3 regions of the Corynebacterium mayonis genome follow, and region 1 is predicted to be linked to each of the others. Evidence: predicted binding sites of a transcription regulator. Region 1 holds the regulator's gene; each other region holds the start of a gene.

Region 1 (8,074 bases):
ACACCAGGCCGCTGTTTCGCGGTGTCGACTGGGGCAGCCGCCGAGATGAGTGGGTTGGTTCTCGTCCCGTTACCCCCGACGGCTTACCGCTGGTCGGGGCGACGAGGGCGCCCAATGTTTTTACCAATGGTGGCCACGGTATGTGGGGGATCGTGCTCGGCCCTGTTTCGGGCAAGCTTTTGGCAAAGCAGATTGCAACTGGAGAAGTCGATCCGATCCTGCGGCCTTTCAACCCGTTGCGTGGTAGGTTCACCAATTTTTGAGGGTACTTGGGGCGGTTGCGGGGTCTCGATTCGCGGTTTTCCGCATCTTCACCTATCGCCGTCAAGTACGGTGATAGGCATGAGCAATAAGGAATATCGGCCGACGCTGGCGCAACTGCGCACGTTCGTCACTATCGCCGAGAACCGCCACTTCGGCACCGCCGCGAACAAGCTGAATATCTCCCAGCCGTCGCTGTCCCAAGCGTTGGTCGCGTTGGAGTCGGGGCTGGGCATCCAGCTCATTGAGCGCTCGACGCGCAAAGTCATAGTCACCCCGGCGGGCGCTGAGCTGCTTCCCTACGCCAAAGCCACTTTGGAGGCAGCGGATGCTTTCGTCGCTCAGTCGCGCGGGGCGGTTGGGGTTCTGGCGGGTCCGCTCAGCATCGGTATCATTCCTACGCTCGCGCCTTATCTCCTGCCGGACTTTTTGCGCTTGTGCCGACAGGAGTTTCCTGATCTGAAGCCGCGTATCGTCGAGGAGCAAACGCCTCGGCTTGTGCAGCAACTGCGCGACGGCCAAATAGACGTTGCGGTTTTGGCTCTTTCATCGCAGACTTTAGGTCTGATGGAGATGCCGCTTTTCGACGAGCCCTTCATCATCGTCACCGACGAAAACAATTCGCTGGCTGGCCGCCGCGACCTCAACCTTAAGGTTCTCGATGAGCTCGATTTGCTTTTGCTTGACGACGGCCACTGCCTCCGCGACCAAATCGTCGATTTGTGCCGCCTTGTCCACACTGCTCCGGAAACTGCTGTGGATTCGGCGACTCGTGCGTCCTCTTTAACCACGATCATGCAGTTGGTGGTGGCGGGTTTCGGCTCCACCCTCGTGCCTATTTCCGCGGTGGCCACCGAGTGTGTGCGCCCCGGCTTGGGCCTTGCCTCGTTCGATTCTTCGGTTGTCGCGCAGCGCACTGTGGGTGTAGTGTCACGCTCTAGTTCTTCGCGGGTTGAGGAATACAACGACCTGGGCGCCCTTGTCACCCGCGCTTATGAATTGGCGGCGGCGAAGGGCCGCGAGATGCTTTCTTGAAGGTTTGCCTGTGCGGGCGAGAAGCTAAGATGGTCGCTCAGTTATGAACGAACATGCTGATTTCCCTTCGTCCTCTGAGCTCTACGGCCGCTTAGACTTGGTTCCGTTATCGGAGGTGCGCCGTTTCCGCCGCCGTTTGAAAAAAGCGCGGGCTGGTGAGGCTTTGCGTGCAATAGCCCGCGATATTGATGAGGCCTGTGCCGCAGTGCAGGCCCGAGCCGCGGCGATTCCGGAGATCACCTACCCGGAGCAGTTGCCGGTTTCTTCGCGCCGTGAGGACATTATGGAGCTTCTGCGCGACAACCAAGTGGTCATCATCGCCGGCGAGACTGGATCGGGCAAAACCACCCAGATCCCGAAAATGCTGCTGGAGATGGGCCGTGGGCGTCGCGGTCTAATTGGACATACTCAACCGCGCCGCTTGGCGGCGCGCACCGTCGCAGAGCGTATCGCTGAGGAGCTTGGACAAGACATCGGAGAGTCCGTAGGCTACGCCATTCGTTTCGATGATCAAGTATCTGCGACTAGCGCGGTCAAGCTCATGACGGACGGTATTTTGCTTGCCGAGATGCAGCGCGACAGGTTCCTTAACGCCTACGACACCATCATTATCGACGAAGCTCACGAGCGCAGCCTCAACATTGATTTTTTGTTGGGCTACCTCAAACGGATCCTGCCTCATCGGCCTGATTTGCAGGTGGTGATCACCTCCGCGACCATCGACCCGGAACGCTTCGCTTTGCACTTTGCCGATTCTGCGGGTACACCAGCGCCGATCATTGAAGTCTCGGGGCGCACCTACCCGGTGGAGATCCGCTACCGCCCCCTGGTGGAAACGGTCGGGGGAAAAGAGGTCGACGTCGACATGATCGACGGTGTGGTTGCCGCGCTGGAGGAGTTGATGCGCGAAGGCTCGGGCGACATTTTGTGCTTCTTCGCCTCGGAGCGCGATATCCGCGACACGATGGAGGCTGTGGAGAAAAAACGGTGGCGCGGCGTCGAGGTCACTCCTTTGTTTGGGCGGTTGTCCAACGCGGAGCAGCACCGCGTTTTCTCGCCGCACTCTGGTCGGCGCATTGTTTTGTCGACCAACATCGCCGAAACTTCGCTGACGGTACCGGGCATTCACTACGTGGTGGATACCGGTTTGGCGCGCATTTCTCGCTACTCCACACGCACGAAGGTTCAACGCCTGCCCATTGAGGAGATCTCCCAGGCGAGCGCGAACCAGCGTTCCGGGCGCTCCGGCCGAGTCGCTGACGGCATAGCCATCCGTTTGTATTCGGAGGAGAACTTTAAGGCCCGGCCGGAGTTCACGGACCCGGAAATTTTGCGCACAAATCTGGCGAGTGTGATTTTGCAAATGATCTCGCTGCGACTTGGCGACATCAACGAGTTTCCTTTTATCCAGCCACCTGAGAATAAGGCGATCCGTGACGGGCTTTTGCTTCTGCATGAGCTCGGCGCGATCACCGACAAGGAACGCGGCGGCGCCCCTGTGCTCACCAGTATCGGGCGCGACCTCGCCCGTATTCCCGTCGACCCGAAGATGGCCCGCATGCTCGTTGAGGCAAACAGATTGGGTGTTCTTGACGACGTCACGGCCATCGTGGCCTTTATGACCATCCAAGATGTCCGTGAGCGCCCCCTTGAGTTTCAGGCCCAAGCAGACCAGGCCCATGCCCGCTTTCGGGACAACACCTCCGATTTCCTTTCCGCTTTAAAGCTGTGGGACTACATTCGTCTCTCCCGCGATGAATTGTCGGGCAACCGCTTCCGCAAGCGTATGAAATCCGAGTTTTTGCATTACATGCGGATCAGGCAGTGGTACGACTTAGTGCGCCAGCTTGGGGACGTCGAAAAGCAACTTGGCTGGTCGCGCGCGGAAAACCTCGCGGGCGAGCGCGATGTCGATGCGATCCACAAGTCCTTATTGACCGGGCTTTTGTCCAACATCGGCGTGCGCGACGGCGAATCCCGCGAATTCCACGGTGCGCGTGGCACACGTTTTCTTGTCTTTCCCGGCTCCTCTCTGGCCAAACGCCCGCCGGCCTTCCTTATGGCGGCCGAACTCGTCGAAACTTCTCGTCTGTGGGCGCGCGATGTCGCCAAAGTCGAGCCGGAATGGGTCGAGCGAGCCGCGAAAGACCTGCTCAAGCACAGCTACTCAGATCCGATCTGGTCGCGCAAACGCTCCGCGGCGATGGTGCACCAGAAGTCTTTGCTCTACGGCGTGCCGATCGTGCGCGACAGGCTCGTTGCCTACCACCGCGTCGATGCGGAAGCCGCCCGCAGCATGTTTATCCGCCACGCGCTGATCGAGGGGGATTGGAACCGTCACCACACCTTCATCGATCACAACGACAACCTCCTCAAAGAGGCCGCGGAAATCGAGGAGAAGCTGCGGCGGCGCGGCCTTGTCGTGGACAAGGACACCCTCTATCAGTTCTACGACTCGAAGCTGCCGGCCACCGTCACTACAGCGAGGCACTTCGATTCCTGGTGGAAAAACAAACGCCAAGAAGATGCAGACTTCCTCAACTTCAATCCCGATTTGCTGGTAGACGATGCCGCGGACGCTTCCGCCGAAGCATTTCCTGCGACGTGGCGCCAGGGCAGCATAGACTACGAGCTGCGCTACAAGTTTGAGCCCGGCGATGCCTTCGACGGTCTGACAGTCGAGGTGCCGGTTCCACTGCTTGCGGGTTTCTCTGACGAAGGCTTTGATTGGCTGGTGCTAGGTCTGCGCGAGGAGTTGGTGACCGAACTGATCCGCACACTGCCGAAAGCTTTAAGACGCTCAGTGGTCCCCGCCCCGGACTTCGCCCAACGCGCGATGCCGAAATTGCTGCCCCGTGAATCTCCCATCGTTAAGCAACTAGCGGAGGTCCTGCGTTTGTTCGGGGCAAGCGGCATCAACGCAAGCGATTTTCGCCCCGAGGCCTTGCCCGCACACCTGCGGGTTACGTATGCGGCGATTGACAAACGGGGCGAAATCGTCGACCACGACAAAAATCTTGCGGAGCTGCGGAAGCGCCAGGCTGGGCAGATTCGTTCCTCAGTGTCGAAGGCATCTCGACGCTCGGAAAAGAAGGCGGCCGCGAAATGGACTGCCGAGACTCTTGGCCCGGTCGCCGAAACCGTCGAGACAACCATCGACGGAAACGTTGTCGACGCCTTCCCGGCGTTGGAGGCAACCGCAGACGGTGTGCGCGTGACGGTCCACCCGACAAAGGCCGCCGCCGAAGCATCCATGGTCACCGCCACGCTAACTCTCCTTCTGCGTGAAATCTCAGTGTCGGCTGCCCACATGACCAAAGGGCTTCCACTGCGGCACAAGGTGGCGGTGGACCATTACCCGCACGGCGGGGCGGAGGGGTTGGTCAACGACGCTCGCGTCGCGGCGGTGCGAGACGCCATGTTCGCCCACGGGGGGCCAGTGCGCGACCCCGAGGAGTTTGCCGCTTTGGTCAAGGCGATTAAGCCGGAGATACCAGGTGCTGTGCGACGCATTGTCGTCGGCATCGCCCCTGGATTAGTTGAGTACGCCAACATTGCCGCGGAACTAAAGAAGTGGGAAGGCCCGGCAATCGAGGACATGCGAACCCAGTTGGCGTTTTTCCTTCCACAGCACGCCATTACGGTTCACGGGCTGGAGCGTTTGCAGCACCTGCCGCGATATGTTGCGGCTATGAAGCAAAGGCTTGAGGATATGAACCGCGACCCGGAAAAAGACGCCGAGCGCCAAGGCGTCATTGATTCAGTCAGAGCGCAACTGGCTGCGAAGCTGAAGCGCTTACCCAAGGGCCGGGAGAAAACATTCGCTTACAAAGATATTGTGTGGCGAATTGAAGAATTGCGAGTGAGCCTTTTCGCGCAACGGCTCGGAACCGCGAAGCCGGTGAGTCAACGGCGCATTGAGAAGATGATTGACAAGCTTTCCTGATTCTTCGGCTGCCATCTAGAAATCTTCGCGGTCGCGCCGACGCATCAGGCGGATCTCGGATTCGAAATCATCGGCAGATTCAAAGGACTTATAGACGGAAGCGAAGCGTAAATAAGCCACCTCGTCTAAGGCGCGCAAAGGCTCCAAGACCGCAAGACCAACATCGTTAGCGTTGACTTGGGAGCTGCCGTGACTGCGAACCGTCTCCTCCACTTGTTGAGCCAAGCGTTTGAGCGCGTCATCGGATACATCGCGGCCTTGGCAGGCGCGGCGTACACCGACGATGAGTTTGTCGCGGTCGAAGGGCTCGCTCACACCATTTCGCTTAACCACGGTCAAAATCGCCTTTTCCACCGTGGTGAACCGTCCGCCACATTCTGTGCATTCACGGCGGCGACGGATGGCGGACCCTGCATCAATGACACGGGAGTCCATCACCCGCGATTGTTGGTGTTGGCAAAACGGGCAGTACATTGTGGCTCCCTCTCCGATACTTCGTGGGTTGTCTCCCCTTGTGCCTGAACAGCGGAAAGTTTACCTGTATTCCACTGCCTCGCCCCCTGTCAGCATCACAGGTGCGCCGACTGGACTTCGCGTGTGGTGTCGACGGAAGGCGTGGAACCGGCGTCTGCGGAAAAGGCTCCGCCGATGGTGGAGCCGACGATAAGTGCGGCTCCGAGTAGCGCCCCCAGGACAACGGAACCTCGAATATTGTCCTGTGCGTCTGCCCGTTCGATGGTCTTGTTAGGTATGGTCCTCGGGACTGCTACCGTACGATTGGTTGTTCGAGGCGGCGAGACGAGAGTTCGCACACTAGCCCGTTGCCGATCTGCCATAATCCGCGTAGATACGTCCCAAACCTGTACGTGGGCCGGTGTCGCAGTTGTCGGGCTGTTAATCATACTGGCTGGTCGAGGCTGACGAATGACTGTAGACATGGTTCCTCCTTCATCTTCTACGGCGAGTGTAGAACGCCGACCCGACAACATCGCCACTTCTTCGCGCGAATGTTCGAGTCTCGCTGCTATGTTCGAGTTATACCAGCCCCCACACAAGTTGTCTAGCTTTCGCACAATTGCCTCGAACATGTTTGCCAGATCTGCTATTTTTGTACTACGCGTTGTGCGGCTGATGAACTTGGCTGCACCAGGCAGGCCCCGAAGATTCAGCAAAAGAGGACTTAGAACCATGGCTCGTAAAAAAATTGACGCCGCAGCGCTCGATATGAGCGTTTTATCCGACCGCCAGCGCCGCATCCTGGAGGTAATCAGGGACGCAGTTGTTCTCCGCGGGTACCCGCCCAGCATCCGCGAAATTGGCGACGCAGCCGGTTTACAATCCACCTCCTCGGTTGCCTACCAACTCAAAGAGTTGGAGAAGAAGGGCTTTTTGCGGCGCGACCCGAACAAGCCCCGTGCCGTGGATTTGCGCCACCTCCCCGGTTCGCCGAAAACCGTCAAGGACACTGCAACCGACGACGCTTTCGAGGGGGCTTCGCCGACACGCTTTATCCCCGTAGTTGGGCAGATCGCCGCGGGCTCACCAATTCTGGCCGAGGAAAACGTCGAAAACTACCTGCCCCTACCGGGCGACTTGCTCGGCGATGGAGAACTGTTCATTCTTCAGGTCGTGGGCGAATCGATGCGAGATGCTGGGATCCTCGACGGAGACTGGGTCGTCGTTCGTTCCCAGCCCGTCGCCGAAGAAGGCGAGTTTGTCGCCGCACTTTTAGATGGAGAGGCAACCGTCAAGGAGTTCCACCGCGATTCCTCCGGCGTGTGGCTTCTGCCGCACAATGAAGCGTTCTCCCCCATTAAAGGCGACAATGCGACGATCATGGGGCGCATCATTTCCGTTTTCCGCACACTTTGACACCTCCTGGTCGAAGCTGCCCGCTTCGTCCCCCGCGCGGGGGTGAATCGAGGCCCGCAGTGGCGCAAAATGGTCACGTTTGCCCCGGCTTTGGAACAATATCTGCAGGTGTGAAATGGCCGCACAAGGTCGGCCGTGGCGGGTGGAGGTAGGAATGTACGCCGACGAACGACGACGACAAATCGCGTCACTGACCGCAGTGGAGGGTCGGGTCAACGTAACTGACCTTGCCGAACGCTTCAGTGTCACCGCCGAAACCATCCGCCGGGACCTTGCCACCCTCAGCGAGGCTGGCGTCATCCACCGCGTCCACGGCGGAGCCGTTGCCAGCCAGGCTTTTCTCACCACTGAAGTGCCGCTCGACGCCCGCTACCGCTCAGCCTCCGGCGCGAAATCCGCCATCGCCAAAGCCGCCTTAGACTTTCTGCCGCGAACTCCCGGCGCACGGATCTTTCTCGACTCAGGCACCACCTTGAGCACCCTCGCCTCTTTGATCGTCGACCACCCGGGCATTGACGCGCACCCAATCGTGACCAATTCCCTGCCGGTGGCACTTGAGCTTGCCGCTGAGGGATTGTCAAACGTCCAACTCCTCGGTGGCAACGTCCGGGCGCTGTCCCAGGCCGTCGTCGGCGACACGGCGTTGCGCAGCCTCGCCCTGATGTCAGCCGAAGTCGCCTTCATCGGCACAAATGCCTTAACCATCGACCACGGTTTGTCCACGGCTCACGCGCAGGAAGCTGCGGTTAAAGCAGCGATGGTAACTAACGCCGAACGGATTGTGGTTTTGTGCGATTCCTCAAAGCTGGGCAACGATTACCTAGTCAGCTTTGGCACCCTTGACGACATCGACGTCCTTATCACCGACACGGACGCGCCTGCCTCCATCGTGGAACAATTCGAAAGCCACGGCATTCGCGTCGTGCTCGCCGCCGAGTAGCCAATCATTGCGAGCCCGCG
Region 2 (8,074 bases), 190 kb from region 1:
GTGGCTTCGTCCTCGGCTCACTGTCTCCTCCTGTTCTGTCTGAAGATACGCGGGGTGTATCCCCGGGGCGGCGCAACTGCTTTTCCACGTTAATGCTGCAAAATCCACTCGTTGCCCGGCGGGCTGGGAGGCAGGTTTTCCCTGTTGATCAGCCAACCGGCGATCTCACGAAAAACCGGCGCGCTGGACTGCCCGCCCATGCCACCTTCGAGGGGTCCGCGCTGCGGCTCGTCGAGCATCACCGCGACAACGAAACGTGGATCGTCGGCGGGAGCAATCCCGGCGAAAGTAATCCAGAACTGGCTTTGGGAATACGCTCCGGTTTCCGGATTGACTTTCTGCGCCGTGCCCGTTTTGCCGGCGAGTTGGTAGCCCTCCAATGCGTTTGCCTGAGCAGTACCACTGTTGTTGCCAGCCGGGTCCTCTTGGAAAGTGGCACGCAGCATATCCACCACAGTGTGTGCAGTGTGCTCACTGACCACCCGGGTGCGCTGCGGCGCCTCTCTTTCGACGACCGTGCCATCAGACTCGGTGATGTCAGAGATAATGCGCGGCTCAATGCGCTCACCACCGTTAGCCAGAGCTTGAAATACACTGGCCATCTGCAGGGCCGTCCAGCTCATACCCTGCCCAATAGGCAAGTTGGCGAAGGTTCCGCCCGACCACTGCTCCCGAACGGGCAACAAGCCTGCCGACTCATTGGGCAGCTCAACGTGCGTCGGCTGGCCGATTCCGAAACGCTTCAGATACTCCGCGAAACGGTCCTCCCCAATGCGCTGCGCTAACTGCAGCGTGCCCACGTTGGAAGACTTCGCAAAAATCCCGGTAGTGGTGTACGGCAACACACCGTGCTCCCACGCGTCGCGCACGGTCACCCCGGCCATGTCGATCGACCCGGGAACCTGGTGCACCTCGTGCGGGTCGGTGGTGCCCTCCTCAATGGCGGCAGCGGCGGTGATCACCTTCGCTACCGACCCCGGCTCGAAGGGTGCAGAAACCGCCGGGTTTTCAAAGTCGCGGCCCTCAGCCAACTGCTTTTCGATATCTCCATTCGGGTCAATCGTGTCAGTGTTCGCCATAGCGAGGATCTCACCGGTGTGAACGTCCAAGACGACCGCTTCACCGTTTTTAGCCTGCGAATTTTCCTTCGCCCGCTGAATGGTTTGCTGCACAAAGGTCTGCAGCTCCAGATCGATGGTGAGGGTCACGTCCGCGCCATCAACGGCGGGAACCACGTCACGCAAAGTTCCGGGAATGGAATGGCCCCCCACGGAAACGTCTTCTTTCGAACGGCCGTTGATGCCTGTGAGCACCGAATCGCTGTAGGCCTCCAGACCGAACTGGCCCTGGCCGTCCATAGAAACCTTGCCCACAATGTTCTCCCCGATCGCACCGTTGGGGTACTGGCGGATGTCTTGGTGCTCAGCAACCACGCCGGGGAAACGCTGCGTTACTTTCACCGCCACATCGGGGTCGACATTGCGCACCAGCACCGCGTAGGGCATGTCTGCATGAAGTTTGTCCAGGATGTCTTTGGCGCTGACTGCTCCCCAAACCTTGTCGTCTTCCACATCACTGTCGCCAGTTGTCGGGACCCGGGCGTCGTCCGGTTTCGCCGCCCCCTCATTGACCTGGTAGATCATCCCGGGGATCTCGTTGGCCATGGTTCGCAAAATATCTTCCACGCGCGCATCCAACTGGGCGTCGATCGCCTCGCGAGACAGCCCACTTCTCCTCATCTCGCTTTCCTGCTGCTCTCGCAGCTCCCTGCGCAAAACTGTTGGGGAGACGGTCAGGGATCGGGCGTGCATGGTGTAGGCGAACTGATTGCCGGTGCGATCGAGGATCGCGCCGCGGCGGGCAGGTTCGATGTAGACACGGACGCGCTGCGCCTCGGCCTGATCTTGCAGGCTCGGCCCCCACACGACCTGCACCCAGGCAAGCCGACCGATGATTAGGGCACCGATGGCGAGGAAGACCAACGTGGCGATGCGGGAGCGGCGGTAGGTCAGCGTCTTTTGTGTTTCCTTGCGCGCCGACTGCTGAGTCGGCGCACGGCGGGATTCCGGGTTTCTCACTGCGCTGAATCCACCTTTACTTGCTTGCTCCCAACAATGTTTTCTCGCCCGGCTGCGCCGAATGTCGCCGCCACTGCTTTATTGTGCCCCACCGGCAGCGAGAGAGGTGGAGACGTGGCCGTGCAAAGACCTTTATCTACCGAGCCGCGGGGACGTTCGGGGCATAGGGCGCCAAATTTCCGGCAAGGTTTCGGGCACGAGCGTTGTCGAGCTGGTTGTCCGCGCCGAGCACGTTACTGCCCGGCACTGGGGTGAGACTGCGGCGCAGCTCGTCCGTAGCGGCGCGGTCACTGGTGGCGGGCCGGCTCGAATGAGTCTGGCGGTTCAAATCATAAACCTTGACCGTAGCTTCGGGATTCGCTGGGCGAACTTCCTCCACCTCACCTTCGCCGTTGCTGGCGAGGATACCGGGTTGGGTCGGCACCACCATGCCCGCCGCCACTGCTCTTTTGCTCAGTTCCGACATTGACTGCAGCGATTTCACATCTCGGTTGAGCGTTTCGACCTCGTTGCGCAACGTACGCTCCTGCGACTGCAGCTTCTGGATGGCGAAGGACTGGTTTGTTGCCAACCCCGACAGGATCATCGCGATGGCGATCCCTCCGATCAGAAGCGGCACGCAGATCGCGGTGACGGTGGAGAAGCGTCGCTTGTCAGCCTTGGTCGCGCCGACGCGGCGCCCCCGCACGGAGACAACCTGCTGGGAGCCTAGCCTGCCCGACCGGGGGGTGTGCGGAATGTGCGGCGCCACCCTGCGCGTTGGCCGTCTCGGTTCAACCTTCGTCTCACGCGGCGGGGCCAGCGTTGCTGTGAAGTTTCGGCTTGCTCCCATGAAGCTTTCTCTTTCTTGGTTGGTGTGTGCCCTGGTGGCTGGGTACGGCCGGGTCATGTCGCACCCCCATTTTTGGCGTGTGCGAGTTTCTCGACGCCCCGTACACGCACCGGAGCAGCCCGCGGGTTCAGGTCGATTTCCGCCTGGGAGGCTTTCTCGGCCCCTCTTGTGATCGCGCGGTAGCTAGCGGCAGTGCCCGGCAAGTCCAGCGGCAAACCTGGGGGCGTCGTGGGAGTGGTCAGTTCTCCAAGCGCACGTTTGACAATTTTGTCCTCAAGCGACTGGTAGCTCATAAAGACCACTCGTCCCCCCTCGCCGAGCAGATCAGTGATGACCGGGATGACGTTTTCGACGGCTTCGAGCTCCCGGTTGACCTCCACACGCAATGCCTGGAAGGTGCGCTTTGCGGGGTGTCCCCCTGTGCGGCGCGTAGCGGCGGGAATCGTGTCATAAAGAAGCTCGACGAGTCGAGCGGAGGTGGTAAAGCGTTGCTTTTCGCGCTCTTTGACAACGGCGGCGGCGATTTTGCCGGCGAACCTTTCGTCGCCGTATGTCTTGAGAACCCGAGCGAGATCGCCATGACTGTAAGTGTTGAGCACCTCAGCGGCAGTGATTCCCTGTGTGGGGTCCATGCGCATGTCCAGCGGCGCGTCGACGCGGTACGCAAACCCGCGCTCTTCGCGGTCGAGCTGCATGGAGGAGACCCCGAGATCGAAAAGGGCGCCCGCAAGACCCTGTTTGCGCACCTTTTCAAAGACTTCACCCTCGCCAGCGGCAATTAGGTTACCGATCTCGTCGAAGCGAGCCTGAACCGCAACGAAGCGCTCACCGAAGCGGGCCAACCGCTCGCTCGCCTCCTTCAACGCCTCGGGGTCGCGGTCGACACCGATGACACACGCGGAAGGAAAAACAGTGAGGAAGTGTTCGGTGTGGCCGCCGGCGCCGAGAGTGCCGTCAACGATGACCGCGTTGGCGCCGAAGGCTTCCACCGCTGGGGCCAGCAACTCCGCCATGCGGTCACGCAGGACTGGGACGTGGCCCCGGTTGGCAGCTACGTCGAAGTCCATCTGAGACACAGGCACAGGCACAGACACGCCTGAGGCATTTGGTTGGCCGTCTGTGCTGTTCCCAGTCACCGGTGAACCCCCTCCGCGTGGCGATAGTTGTCGTGTGAAAGTGTTGTCTTCTGGTCCCGCCACATAAGTGGTTGGGGAGCGCATAGAGCCCTGCCCGAGGCGGCTGTTCTGATGTCGGGGAAGTACACCAGAATGCTCCACGCCCCGGACAGAGTCCGTACACGCTCTCCGTCAGTAGTCATCTGGTTGCTCGTCGGGTAGTCAGTCCTAGAGCAGGCCGGAGAGAATGTCATCGTCGTCGGCCGCCGCAAAAGCGGCCTCCGTTTCTTCTTGATATTTGTTCCAGGACTCGGCGTCCCAGATTTCGAGGAAATCTACCGAACCGATGACCACGCACTCCTTGGATAGTTGTGCGTACTCGCGGTGCGCTGGAGACAACGTGATGCGACCGGACCCGTCAAGTGTTTGTTCATCCGCACTGGCAGCCAGATTTCGGATGAACGCACGTGCTTGGGGGTTGGTGCGGGACACAGCCGCGGCCTTGCGGGCCCTCGCTGCGAACTCCTCCCGTGGATAAACCGCGAGGGAGTGATCCTGCCCCTTGGTCACCATCAGTCCGTCCGCCAACTCCTCACGGAACTTGGCGGGCAGCGTCAAGCGCCCCTTGTCGTCGAGCTTGGGCGTGTAGGTTCCCAGAAACATCCGGCAGACCCACCTTCCCTGTTCTCGCCGACGTTGGTTTTTCAATTTTCTCGGCGTTGAGTCGTTGCGACACGTAGTCAAGATGTCGCCACATCTCGCCGCTGTGCCCCACTCTAACCCACTTTGCCCCACAAACGCCACCGCTGAACCCATTTTTTCCTTCCGGTAACACAACAATGCAGCTCATCGGCACAAAATTAAGGTGGGGTGGATTCCCGTCAACTCCCCTTTCTGAGGCTCAAACGGCACCTACCACAGGTGCCCTGACGCCTTTGAGGACCCGCTGACCCGCCACTTCCCACCCAAAGACGCAGGTGGGCGAAAGTGGGTGGGTGAAAGTGGGTGGGTGCGCAGCCGCCGCTTCCCACCCCGCAAGTACCCCACACCGCCGGAAAGGAAAGGCGCCGGCAAAAAGACGCCCACAATAAAAAAGGCGCAACCGAAGTTGCGCAGTGTTACACCCCCTCGAAGGGGCGGAGCTTATTGACCTTCGAAGCGGCGGCGGAAATTCTCCTCCATCTTGGAGCTGCGTGCGGAGGCCCGGGGGGTCGCCGACGCGGAGGCGCGAGAGGCAGCGCCTGCATTCGGGGTCCGCAGGGCCATCACGCCGCCGGCGAACATCACCGCGAAGCCAATAATGCTGATAGCGATGAGCCACGTGCTCACCGTCGCGAGGGCAACACCGCCGATCAAAAGGGCGAGGCCGAAAACGACCAGCGCGACACTGCGCATGGTGATTTTGCCCAATCCCCCGCCCAGTGAGGGCCCGTTCGTGTGGGGCATGGAACGAGCAAACGACGGATCCTCCGCAAGGAGGGACTGCTCAATTTCGCGCAGCGCGCGCTGCTCCTGCTCAGATAGAGACACTGTTCACTCTCCGACGTGTGTGGCCGACGTTTTTCAACTATCTGTATAACGCTCCACACGCCGCGAATGTTCCCGCGCTGTCCCCGGTTAACTTTTAGGCGACTAACAAAGCTCCCGGCAGGAAGGAATCGCGGAAGGTTTCCACCCTGGCCACAAACCGCCTCACGGCTGCCTCACTGGGCGCTGCGGCAACACCCGAGGCAACCCGGCTGCGAAGCGCGGAGTAGGCGGAAAACTCCTTTGCCCACGTTGCTTCCCTTTCTCCACTTAGGGCAAGTTTGTCCCAGGCGCTCGTGGGCAATCTTTTTCTCCTCATCACGGTCGGCGAGTCCGCACAGATAGCGCCCGCGATACGCAAAGCCGCACGGTAGCCGTATTCGAGGGCCAATTCGAGGTCCCCGTTTTGCAGTTGTTTGTGCGCACCACGCAAAAGGTCGTCGGCGGCCTGGAAAAAGCGTGCGCTTTTCGGCGTGCCCGCCGCGCCGTATGCTACACCTGTCGTCGCCGAAATCACGCTGTTCATCTGCTTAGCCCTTCCTCGTTGATTTGTTTCGCGGAGCCTTTCCGCACGATGTGACAACAGGATAAAACAGACGTTCGACACGCAACACACTATTTATCGAACATAGTTTCTAAGCATTGTTCGCGGCAATTTCCCGGCAATCCTCAGCGGCGTCCACATTGGCATGGTTCGATGGACAACATGCCAGTGTCGATCCGCCACATCTCCGGCCACGAGTTCAGCTTGCTCGCCCCAACTCTTGTCGACATCCACATCGCCGCGATGGGATACCCACCTTTCATCCGTTCCTCGCGCATCGACGTGTGGCGCCGAGAAATCCTCCAGCCCGGTTTCCGGGCGGTCATCGCCGTGGAAACTCACAACGGGGAAGAAAGGATCGTCGGAGTCGCTTACGGGCTCACCGGGATTCGCAACCGGTGGTGGGACAGCCAACTCATCCAGGGCCTGAAAGCCAAAGGTGGCCCGACCAAAGACGAACTGGCCATACTGGACAACTACTTCGAGGTCGCGGAGGTCCACGTCAGCACCGACGCCCAAAACCGGGGCGTCGGCACGGCCATGCTCCACGCGCTTTTGGCACAGGTTGAAGAAAAGTGGGCGTTGCTGTCCACCCCGGAGGTGGATAACGAGGCGAACGCCGCCTTCGGCCTGTACCGCAAAATGGGCTTCGTCGACATTCTGCGTTTCTTTCACTACGCGGGGGATCCACGCCCCTTTGCAATCCTGGGCCGGAGACTGCCTGTCGATGCCCCCAGGTAGGGTGGGAAAAGTCAACGCGCGACTCAACAACTCAAAGGAGATAGCGTGACTTCCCTCTCCCCCAAGTTCGATCCCGCCGCTTTGCCCCATGAAATTCCCGACGCCGTCGAGCAGGAGTTGCGGGACTTCTTCGACCGCCGCCTTTCCAACATCGAAGACATCGGTGCCCCGGTGGTATGTGCAGCCGAGACAATGCGTGATTTCGTCCTCGGTGGGGGCAAGCGGATCCGCCCCCTCTACGGCTGGGCGGGTTTCGTCGGGGCCGGAGGCCTCGACCGCGGCGAGGAGGACCCGCAGGCTGTTCTGCGGGCGGTGAGCTCCCTGGAGCTGATTCAAGCGTGTGCCCTGATCCACGACGACATTATCGACGCCTCCGACACCCGCCGCGGCAACCCGACTGTGCACCGGCTCATCGAGGCCACGCACCGCCGTCGCGGGTTGCGCGGTGACGCCGCTGACTTCGGCCGCAATATCGCTATCCTCGTCGGCGATCTGGCTTTGGTGTGGGCGGAGGACATGTGGATCGAATCTGGGCTTAGTGATGCAGCGCTGCACCGCGCCAGAAGCGCGTGGCGCGGCATGCGCTCTGAGGTCATCGGCGGGCAAATCCTCGATATTTCGCTGGAGGCCAGCGGGGATGAATCCATTGAGTTGGCCACGAAGGTCAACCGCTACAAAGCTGCCGCCTACACAATCGAGCGTCCGCTGCATCTCGGGGCGGCGCTCGCGGGTGCGCCCGCGCAGACCATCGAGGCTTTCCGCGGGTACGGCCGCGACATTGGCATCGCTTTCCAGCTTCGCGACGACCTCTTGGGGGTCTTCGGGGATTCTGCCGTCACCGGCAAACCTGCTGGCGACGACCTGCGGGAAGGAAAGCGCACCGTTTTGCTCGCCTTGGCTTTGCAGGAGTTGGATGCCTGCGACCCAGCCGCTGCACGGAAGCTGCGTGAGGGAGTTGGGGCGGTCAGCGACCCGGCGGATGTCCAACGCCTGGCGGATTTGGTGGGGGCAACATCGGCTGCTGAGGGCGTCGAAAAGCGTATTGAGGAGCTGACAACCTCCGGTTTGGCGCACCTGTCGGCCGCTGGCCTGACCGGTTCAGTTGCGCAGACTTTGCGCGAGCTCGCCATTAAGGCCACGTCGCGCCGTGCGTAACCCTATGTCAGCCACCTGGTGGGGGTTCTGGGCGGCGGTTTTCATCGCCCTCGGCTCTTTCGGCGCGGGCGCGACCCGCAAC
Region 3 (8,074 bases), 900 kb from region 1:
GCGATGGGCACCGACTACGCCATCATGTTCAAGGGATACGACCTGTAGCGCTTAAGATTGTTGGCATGACCAGCAAGATCCTCCTGTACTACAAATTCCAGCCTATCGCCGACCCGGAGGCTGTCCGCCTCTGGCAGCGCGACCTGTGCGAAGGACTTGGTTTGCACGGGAGGATCATCATTTCGGAGCACGGCATCAACGGCACCGTCGGCGGCGCCATCGACGCCTGCAAAGCCTACGCCCGCAAAACACGTGAGTACTTCCGTGGTATCGAATTTAAGTGGTCCGAAGGCGGCAAGGAAGACTTCCCCAAGCTGAGCGTTAAAGCGCGTGAGGAAATTGTTTCTTTCGGGGCGGCGGGCGAGATCAAAGTCGACGAGCGCGGCGTTATCGGCGGCGGCACCCACCTCACCCCTGAGCAGGTCAATGAGCTTGTCCACACCAAGCCCGAGACCGTTTTCTTCGATGGGCGCAACGCCCGCGAAGCCGAGATCGGCCGGTTCAAAAACGCCGTCGTTCCTGATGTGGAAACCACCCACGACTTCATCGCTGAGCTTGACAGCGGCAAGTATGACTGGATGAAAGACAAACCTGTCATCTCATACTGCACCGGCGGTATCCGCTGCGAAGTGCTGTCCAGCCTGATGAAGAATCGGGGCTTCAAGGAGGTCTACCAGATTGACGGCGGGATCGTGCGCTACGGGGAGAAATACGGCAACGATGGCCTTTGGGAGGGCTCCCTCTACGTTTTTGACAAACGCATGCATACCGAGTTTGGTGCGCCCGACGACCCGAACTACGTACAGCTCGGGCACTGCGTGCACTGCGGAGAGGGGACGAACCAGTTCTACAATTGCGCCAACGAACCCGAGTGCCGCACCCAATACTTGAGCTGCGAGAACTGCCGTCAGGTGCAGCATTTGTGTGGTGAATGTGCTGCTAGTGCCTAGTCACGGTGCGTCCCTTCGTTGAACTCCTGCAGGGTCAGTGCGGCATCGTTGCGTTCAGCCAACCCGTGGGCGTAACTGACGTAACGGCTCCCGTCGGGGAACAGGAAGTGCACATCACCGCCGTCTTTCAAGATCCGGATGTAGCGGTCGCTGACTAGGCTGTGGCACGCGGAGCACAACGGCAAGAGGTTGTCCAAGTCCGTCGGCCCGCCGTCTGCCCAGTCGGTGATGTGGTGCATTTCCATGAAGCGTGAATGTTTGCAACCGGGCATGGCGCATTTGCCGCGCCACATGAGCATCAAGGCGTTGATCTGAGCGTCGGTGGCTAAGCGGAATTTGCGTCCCGTGTTGAGCACCAGGCCAGTGTCATCGACCTGGTTGATGCGAAATTGGGCGTTGCTGAGGAGGTTTTTTACCGCATCCGAGGGGGCGCCAGGGTTGTGCGGCAGGTAGGCCCGCCCGTCTGTGGTCATCACGACGTTGACGTGCGCTCCAGGTGCGCGGAGCGGGTTCTTTGGTTTGGTCAACGCTATATTGACCAGCCCCATAAACGAGGTCAGGAGGGCTTCGTCGAGAGGCAGCCCGAAGGCAGAGACGCTTGTCGACGCCCCCTCCAACCCGTCAAGCTTGCCATCAAGTGCAGCTTCATCGATTGTGCCATCAGCCGCGCGGAGACGGTTCAGGTCACAGTCATGCCAGGCGACCTCACCAACTTTCATTGCAGCCATCACCTTCGCACCCTCGGAGGCGTTGAAGTTTCCCCACAGTTTGATTCGCCCGTCATCGCAGGTTTTCATGCGTATGTAGGACTTGCGTGCCGGCGCAGATTCCTTCTTTCGATACTTCATCAACGCTAACTCGAGCTCGTGGTATGTCATTTTCTCGGCCAAGGAGACCAACTCCTCCTCATTGTCCGAGTTCAACAAGGACAAAAGGAGCCGCACTTTCGAATAATTGATCCGACCGGCGGAAAAGGACTCGCCCAGAATGGAAAACGCCAGAAGCGAACGGGCAACGTGGACGTACTCGTGAGCCGAAGAACTAGGCACTGACAGACTGCGGATGAGCCAACTAGCGGTCGTCCGTGCCCCTACCTGCGGAGCGAGAGCGAGGGCGTCGAAAAGCGCGATGGCGTGGAGGATGGTGGCTTTCTGCCGCGTCAACGAGCCGAAACCCTTTTCAATCAAGCTGATGAGCTCGCTCGGTGTCGCGGAGCTGAGGTTAGTTTCAATGGTTGCTGTGGTCATGTTTCCCCCTGCGAAGAACTATTCGAATTAACGTTCTAAGTGGACAATAACAAGGGGTTCGGACATGGAGGGCAAAAGCGCTATTTAGCTGCGCAAATGATGATCTATAGCGTCCTTTATGGCAAAGGTTGCAGGGGGGAGAAAAACTCCGCATTGCGGACTTTTTTCGAGTCGGAAGGAAGGCGAAAAACTCCGCATTGCGGACTTTTCCTCAAAAAATGTCTACATGCTGTCGATCGCCAAGATTCCGATGGTCACGGTGAGCCACCACATGGTGAAAGGCACGATAGGCAGCCAAAAAACGCCCATCCATGGCATCCAGCGTTCGTAGTGTTTGAGTTTGCGCACCATGATGATGGCACACCCGAGCAGGCTGATGACGGGCGGGAAGCTGTTGATTAAGGCCCACCACCAGCGGGCGGTGCTGGTGCATAGCCAGGTGGCGGTGCCGGCGTCGCATAGTGGTCCGCCTTGTATGCGGAAATAGGCACCAGATATAAGCCCGATGAGTGCCGTCAAGGCGACGGTTGCAGCGGCGTAGAGGAGTGCTTCGCGGGTGGAGCGCTGGTTGCGCTGCGCTTGGGCAACTGGGTCAGGCATGTCGGCCAGCTCGTCGAAATTCCGGGGCTCGGGGCGCAACAGGTTGGGGCGGTCGGCAGCTGAGTCGGGGAGGTTTTCTGGATGGTCGCGCATAGTGTCCACCCTAGGCTTCAAGTCGCGGAAAAATCATGACGGGGGCTGGGGCGTGGCGCAGTAGTTCGCTGGCGCGGGAGCCGATGAAGACTTGATGGCCTTGGGCTTTTGGTCGGGAGCCGAGGCACATAAGGTCGCCGCGTTTCCATTTCAAGGAGTCGACCGCCTTGTCCCAGCCACCGCCGTAGGCGAGTGCGGTTTCGACTTCGAGGTTTTCGGCGGCTGTGGGGCTCAATTCGGCGGCGTAGCGCAAAGCTTCATCGCGGGCGCGGTCGAGTAATGCCAGGGAGGATTCGTACCAGTCGCGGGCGGCGCCGACGGTGTGGACGAAGGTGTCGAATTCTTCGGCGTCGGGAAGTTCAGGAAACATTGACACGAGCCGTAGAGGCACGCTTATCGACGTCGCCGTGCGCACCGCATCACGCAAACCTGAGGAATCCCGGTCCCGGTCGGCGTAGAGAAAGAGGTAGTTGACGCGGGTGACGCCCTTCTTTGACAGTTTCAGACCCTTCGGCGCGAGGCCGAGGGAGATGGGGGAGGAGTGCAGCAGTTCGGAGGAGTAGGGCGATGCCATGAACCGTGCCTTCTTCGGCTTTACGGAGGTGCCGAGGATGATCAGGTCGGCGTCGCGGTCCTGGGCTGCGTTCATGAGTGCGGCGGGCTCATCGAAGGCGTCGATAAGCGTAAACGGCGGCGCGCCGAACTGCGCAGGCGAGAGGTGCTCGTTGAGCACTGCGCTAGCTTTGTCCGCGTACCTGCTGGCTTCGGCTTTCAGCCACTTTTTGTACTTCTTCGAGGACAGCGATTTAGTCCAGGAACGCGGCACAGTGGAGATCACACTGACCTCGACGGGCATGGACCTGCCGAGCCAGGCGGCCAGGGCAACTCCGTCGGAGCTGTTTTTGTCCCAGCCGACCACGATCCGCAAGGGTTGTCCGTCGCGGGAGGCAGCGACCGCGTCGAGGCGGTGATCATCAGAAGACATGCGCAATCAAAGGTTTGGGAAAAGTTAACCCAGATATTATTGCGCCTTAACCTAAGTTTTGGCTAAATGCCTTCACCTTTTTCGCTGTGGCCGTAAGTATCAGCAAGAGAAATGATGATCTCGGTGAGGTCGACGGCCGTGCGAAGCTGCTCCTCGCTAAGCGTACTGATCATGTCCGCGAGGTACTTCGTGCGCTCCTCGCCCACACGGGTGAGTTCCTCGTCGCCCTTCTCCGTCAGCTCGACGCTGACGCCGCGACGGTCCGTTTCATCCCGGGTGCGTCGGACCAGCCCGCGCTTTTCTAGCTGGTTAATGGTATTGGACGCCGTCGGCATGCGCACGCCTTCTGTCTCAGCGATCTGGCTAATACGCGACGGGCCCCCCTCTTTCAGTCGAGCCAAGATGGACAGTTGCGGACCCGTTAAGGCCGATTGCTCAGCGGTGCGGAAGTACGTCACGTAGAGACTCGTCATCGCGGGGCGGATCTTCTTCGCGATTTCGAGCGGATCGGGCGTTGTGCCCTCCTTGAATTCCTCGGTCATTTCCTACCTTCTTACCATTGCAAAACTAGTTTTCCATGCTACCACCGCATAAGCTGGCGCCAATGTTCGCTTACAGCCAAGAGATTTCCCACGAATGGCAGCGACGTGTCACGCTCAGGGATTATCGCCGGGGCAACATCTCGCGAGAGGAAATTTGCGACGCCGATTTCCTCCTCTGCGCCGCTGCCGAGCACCACGGGGCTGAATCGGCACGGCCCTGCCCGATCTGCGGGAAAACGATGCGTGTAGTGACGTGGGTCTACAGCGAGAAGCTGGGGCGGCGCTCCGGGACTGCGCGCCACGACGAGGAGATCGACGCGCTGGTCACGGAAGTGGGACCCATCACTGTCCATTTCGTTGAGGTGTGCAGCCATTGCAGGTGGAACCACCTATTAAAGGAAGTCACAGCCTCACCAGTAGTGTGATTTGGCGTTTAAGGAAGTAGGGTGTCACCTAGTAATCCAGCGTGCTTGCCTCGAGAATCGAGGCAAGCACGGGGACGGGAAGCTTTCCGCCTAGCGGCAAGCGCCCTGTACCGCGCAGATAACTATCCAAGGGAAAACTCGTGACAAACAAGGACGACCGACCCCAGAAGGGCACACAAAGCGGCGAAAGCAGCACTGTGGAGAAACAGGGCCGCAAGCCCCGCAGCCGCGCGGCTCAATGGATCCTCGCATTCTTGCTTGGCATCTTCCTGGTGGCACTGGTTCCCTTAGCTTGGTTCGGCATCCAGTACGCACGTGCTGACATTCCCGAGCCGGGCGAGATTGAGACCGCCCAGATTTCCAAACTGTATTTCAACGACGGCCAAGCGGAGCTTGCCCGCGTGGTTCCCCCGGAGGGAAACCGTGTGCAGATCCCACTAGAACAAGTCCCTCTGGAGGTCCAGGACGCGGTCCTCGCCGCTGAAGACCGCGAATTCTGGTCCAACTCCGGCTTTTCCTTCACCGGTTTCGGACGCGCCGCGATCGGCCAGTTGACCGGCAACTCCTCCGCTGGAGGCGGTTCCACGATCACCCAGCAGTACGTTAAAAACGCCTTAGTGGGAAACGAACATTCCTACGAGCGCAAGGCCAAGGAGTTGGTTTACTCCATTAAGATGACCAACTCTTGGAGCAAAGAGGAGATCCTCAAGGCCTACCTAAACACGGTGTACTTCGGCCGTAACGCTTATGGCATTGAGGCAGCGGCACACGCCTTTTTTAATAAGCCGGCCAGCCAACTGACCCCAGAGGAAGGCGGTGTCCTCGCGGCCTCGATTCAACTGCCCAGCCAGCTTGACCCGTGGAACAACCCGCAAGGGGCGCGTGAGCGCTGGAATTACGTCATGGACGGTCTTGTCGAAATGGGCAAGATTTCGCCGCAGGAACGCGTGAACCTTGTCTACCCCGAAACCCGGGACCCGAAGGGCTACTCCGCATACACCGAGGCCACCGGCCCCAACGGGTTGATTAAGAACCAGGTAATGGAGGAGCTCAAGCGCATCGGAATTACCGAAGATGACCTGACCAATCGCGGTCTGCAGATCACCACCACGGTCGACGCGAGGGCACAGGGTGAAGTTGAGCGCATCTCTAAGCAGCGCCTGCAAGCATTGCAGGAAGACGCCCGCTCAGCTGTAGTCGCGGTTGAGCCGAGCACCGGTGCGGTGCGGGCCTACTACGGCGGTGATGAAGCTAGCGGTTGGGACTACGCCAATGCTGGTTTGCAGACCGGTTCGACCTTTAAGATCTTCGCCCTCGCGGCCGCGTTGCAGCAGGGCATCCCCTTGACCGCAGTTTTCGATTCTTCGCCGGTGCGACTGCCGGGAGGTATCACTGTGACCAACTGGGACGGGGGCGGCGGCGGCATGATGTCAATGTCTGAGGCGACCCGGGTGTCTTCCAACACTGCATACATGCGCATCCAACATGAGCTAAATAACACCACTCAGGACACCGCCGACATGGCGCACGCTCTGGGGGTGGCCCGCTCCATTCCGGGTATCCCGGTAACGCTGCGTGAAAATGGCGGCCAGCCTTACGAAGGTATCGTGCTGGGCCAGTACCAGTCCCGCGTCCTCGACATGGCCGCAGCTACCGGTACCTTGATCAACCGAGGTGTGTATAAGCCGACCCACTTCGTGGAAAGGGTCGTGGATGGAGCTGGCAACGTGCTGTACGAAAACGACCCGGAATACAAGGAGCGCCGCGTCGCAGAGCAGGTGGCCGACAATGTGATCCAGGCGATGCAGGGTGTTGTGCCTTATTCCAACGCCGTGCTGGCCGGTGGGCGTCCCTCAGCGGCCAAGACCGGTACCGCGCAGCTTGGCAATACCGGCAATAACAAGGACGCCTGGATGGTCGGCGGGACTCCGCAGCTATCCGTGGCCGTGTGGGTGGGCACCGCCGACAACACCACCGCCATCTTTAACGAGTGGGGCGGCAACATGTTCGGCGCGAACACGCCCACCAGCATTTGGAAGGACGTGCTTAACTCCGTGCTCGACGGGCAGGAGTTCCAAGCCTTCCCGCAAGCTGCCCCGGTGAATTGGGGCGTCAACGCCTACAAGGGCGGCATTGGCCTGGGTGGCAGCTACAGCGCGCCGTCGTATAGCACCGCGCCTTCCACCAGGCCCACCGAGAGCCCCGAGGAGGGGCAAGCTCCAGGAAATGAGCTGGTGCCAGGACTGCCAGCGCCGGCTGAGCCGCCCGTGCCAGTTCCACCGCAACCTCCGGCCCTGCCGCAGCAGCCGCCGCCGCAGATTCAGGACGCCATCGACGCGATCGGCGATCTCTTTGGGCAGTAAGCGCATGACGACGACAAATCGTGTCTCCCCTGCTTTGACGGAGCCTTCGGCCCGGGGCTGGATTGAGTTTCTTGGCGGGCCGATGGGCCGCTTCGCCCAGATTGGGCGTGCCCGGTTTTGGACACCCTTGCGCACCATCTTCGCTGTGGCTTGGACTTTCTTGTTCTTCGGCGCCCTGTCGAAGGCGAACTGTGCCAGGGGAGTGCTTGACGACGCCGGTGTGCTCCAGCTCAACTGGTCAGGCGGGCGGCAGTACACCTCGTTTTGCTACAACGACATTGTCCCGCTCTACGGCGGGCGCGGCTTGGACCAGCCCGGATTCGTCTACGACTTTTCTTGGGTAGAAGACGGCGTGACTCGCTACATGGAGTACCCGGTTTTGGCTGGGCTGTTTCAGTCGCTGTTAGGTTTCATCGCCCGCAACACTTACTTTCTCGCGGAGCGTGTGCTTCCGGAAGTCGGTTGGTACTTCTACCTCACCGCCCTTGTGATGTCGGTGATCTGGGTGGTCACCGCCCGAATGGTCGCGGAGCTGGCCGGTAACCGTATCTGGGATACGTTGCTGGTCGTGGGCAGCCCGCTTTTGATCATGCATGCCTTTACCAACTGGGACATTCCTTCGATATTCTTCCTCGTTGCGGCGCTGCTCGCGGCCCGCAACGAAAAGTTCTGGCTGGCGGGAGCCATGATCGGTTTAGGTGCTGCCTTCAAGATGTGGCCGATCTTTGCGCTCGGTGCTTATCTCACTGTGGCGCTGCGCAAGCGGAAGATGGTGCCTTTTGCGAAGATGGCTGCTGCTGCGGCCTTGTCGTGGATTGTGGTCAACGCACCCATTTACCTGCACAATCCCGCCGCCTGGGGCGAGTTTA

Evidence for each region. The regulator LexA, encoded in region 1, represses DNA repair genes until DNA is damaged. The targets are predictions, from matches to a motif close to CGAACANNTGTTCG.
Region 2: a site for LexA is predicted at 6,142-6,155, ahead of VLL26_RS05240 (SAV_6107 family HEPN domain-containing protein). Genes of this name have one in related genera too.
Region 3: a site for LexA is predicted at 2,209-2,222, ahead of VLL26_RS08445 (HNH endonuclease signature motif containing protein). Genes of this name have one in related genera too.

The regions. Positions count from the first base shown of each region.
Region 1 covers NZ_CP141643.1:915,447-923,520, forward strand. Annotated here, with positions in the region: gene VLL26_RS04345 (NAD(P)/FAD-dependent oxidoreductase) at 1-263, shown strand, start outside; gene VLL26_RS04350 (LysR substrate-binding domain-containing protein) at 343-1,296, shown strand; gene hrpA (ATP-dependent RNA helicase HrpA) at 1,340-5,242, shown strand; gene nrdR (transcriptional regulator NrdR) at 5,258-5,716, opposite strand; gene VLL26_RS04365 (hypothetical protein) at 5,812-6,180, opposite strand; gene lexA (transcriptional repressor LexA) at 6,431-7,114, shown strand; gene VLL26_RS04375 (DeoR/GlpR family DNA-binding transcription regulator) at 7,269-8,054, shown strand; gene VLL26_RS04380 (uracil-xanthine permease family protein) at 8,059-8,074, opposite strand, start outside.
Region 2 covers NZ_CP141643.1:1,107,073-1,115,146, forward strand. Annotated here, with positions in the region: gene VLL26_RS05210 (UDP-N-acetylmuramoyl-L-alanyl-D-glutamate--2,6-diaminopimelate ligase) at 1-21, opposite strand, end outside; gene VLL26_RS05215 (peptidoglycan D,D-transpeptidase FtsI family protein) at 90-2,078, opposite strand; gene VLL26_RS05220 (hypothetical protein) at 2,215-2,910, opposite strand; gene rsmH (16S rRNA (cytosine(1402)-N(4))-methyltransferase RsmH) at 2,964-3,977, opposite strand; gene mraZ (division/cell wall cluster transcriptional repressor MraZ) at 4,254-4,688, opposite strand; gene VLL26_RS05235 (DUF3040 domain-containing protein) at 5,169-5,555, opposite strand; gene VLL26_RS05240 (SAV_6107 family HEPN domain-containing protein) at 5,650-6,078, opposite strand; gene VLL26_RS05245 (GNAT family N-acetyltransferase) at 6,259-6,837, shown strand; gene VLL26_RS05250 (polyprenyl synthetase family protein) at 6,883-7,992, shown strand; gene VLL26_RS05255 (alpha-(1->6)-mannopyranosyltransferase A) at 7,985-8,074, shown strand, end outside.
Region 3 covers NZ_CP141643.1:1,814,066-1,822,139, reverse strand. Annotated here, with positions in the region: gene VLL26_RS08455 (PIG-L deacetylase family protein) at 1-48, shown strand, start outside; gene VLL26_RS08450 (rhodanese-related sulfurtransferase) at 66-950, shown strand; gene VLL26_RS08445 (HNH endonuclease signature motif containing protein) at 947-2,197, opposite strand; gene VLL26_RS08440 (hypothetical protein) at 2,420-2,890, opposite strand; gene VLL26_RS08435 (universal stress protein) at 2,901-3,875, opposite strand; gene VLL26_RS08430 (MarR family winged helix-turn-helix transcriptional regulator) at 3,938-4,417, opposite strand; gene VLL26_RS08425 (DUF5318 family protein) at 4,453-4,842, shown strand; gene VLL26_RS08420 (transglycosylase domain-containing protein) at 4,983-7,205, shown strand; gene VLL26_RS08415 (glycosyltransferase family 87 protein) at 7,210-8,074, shown strand, end outside.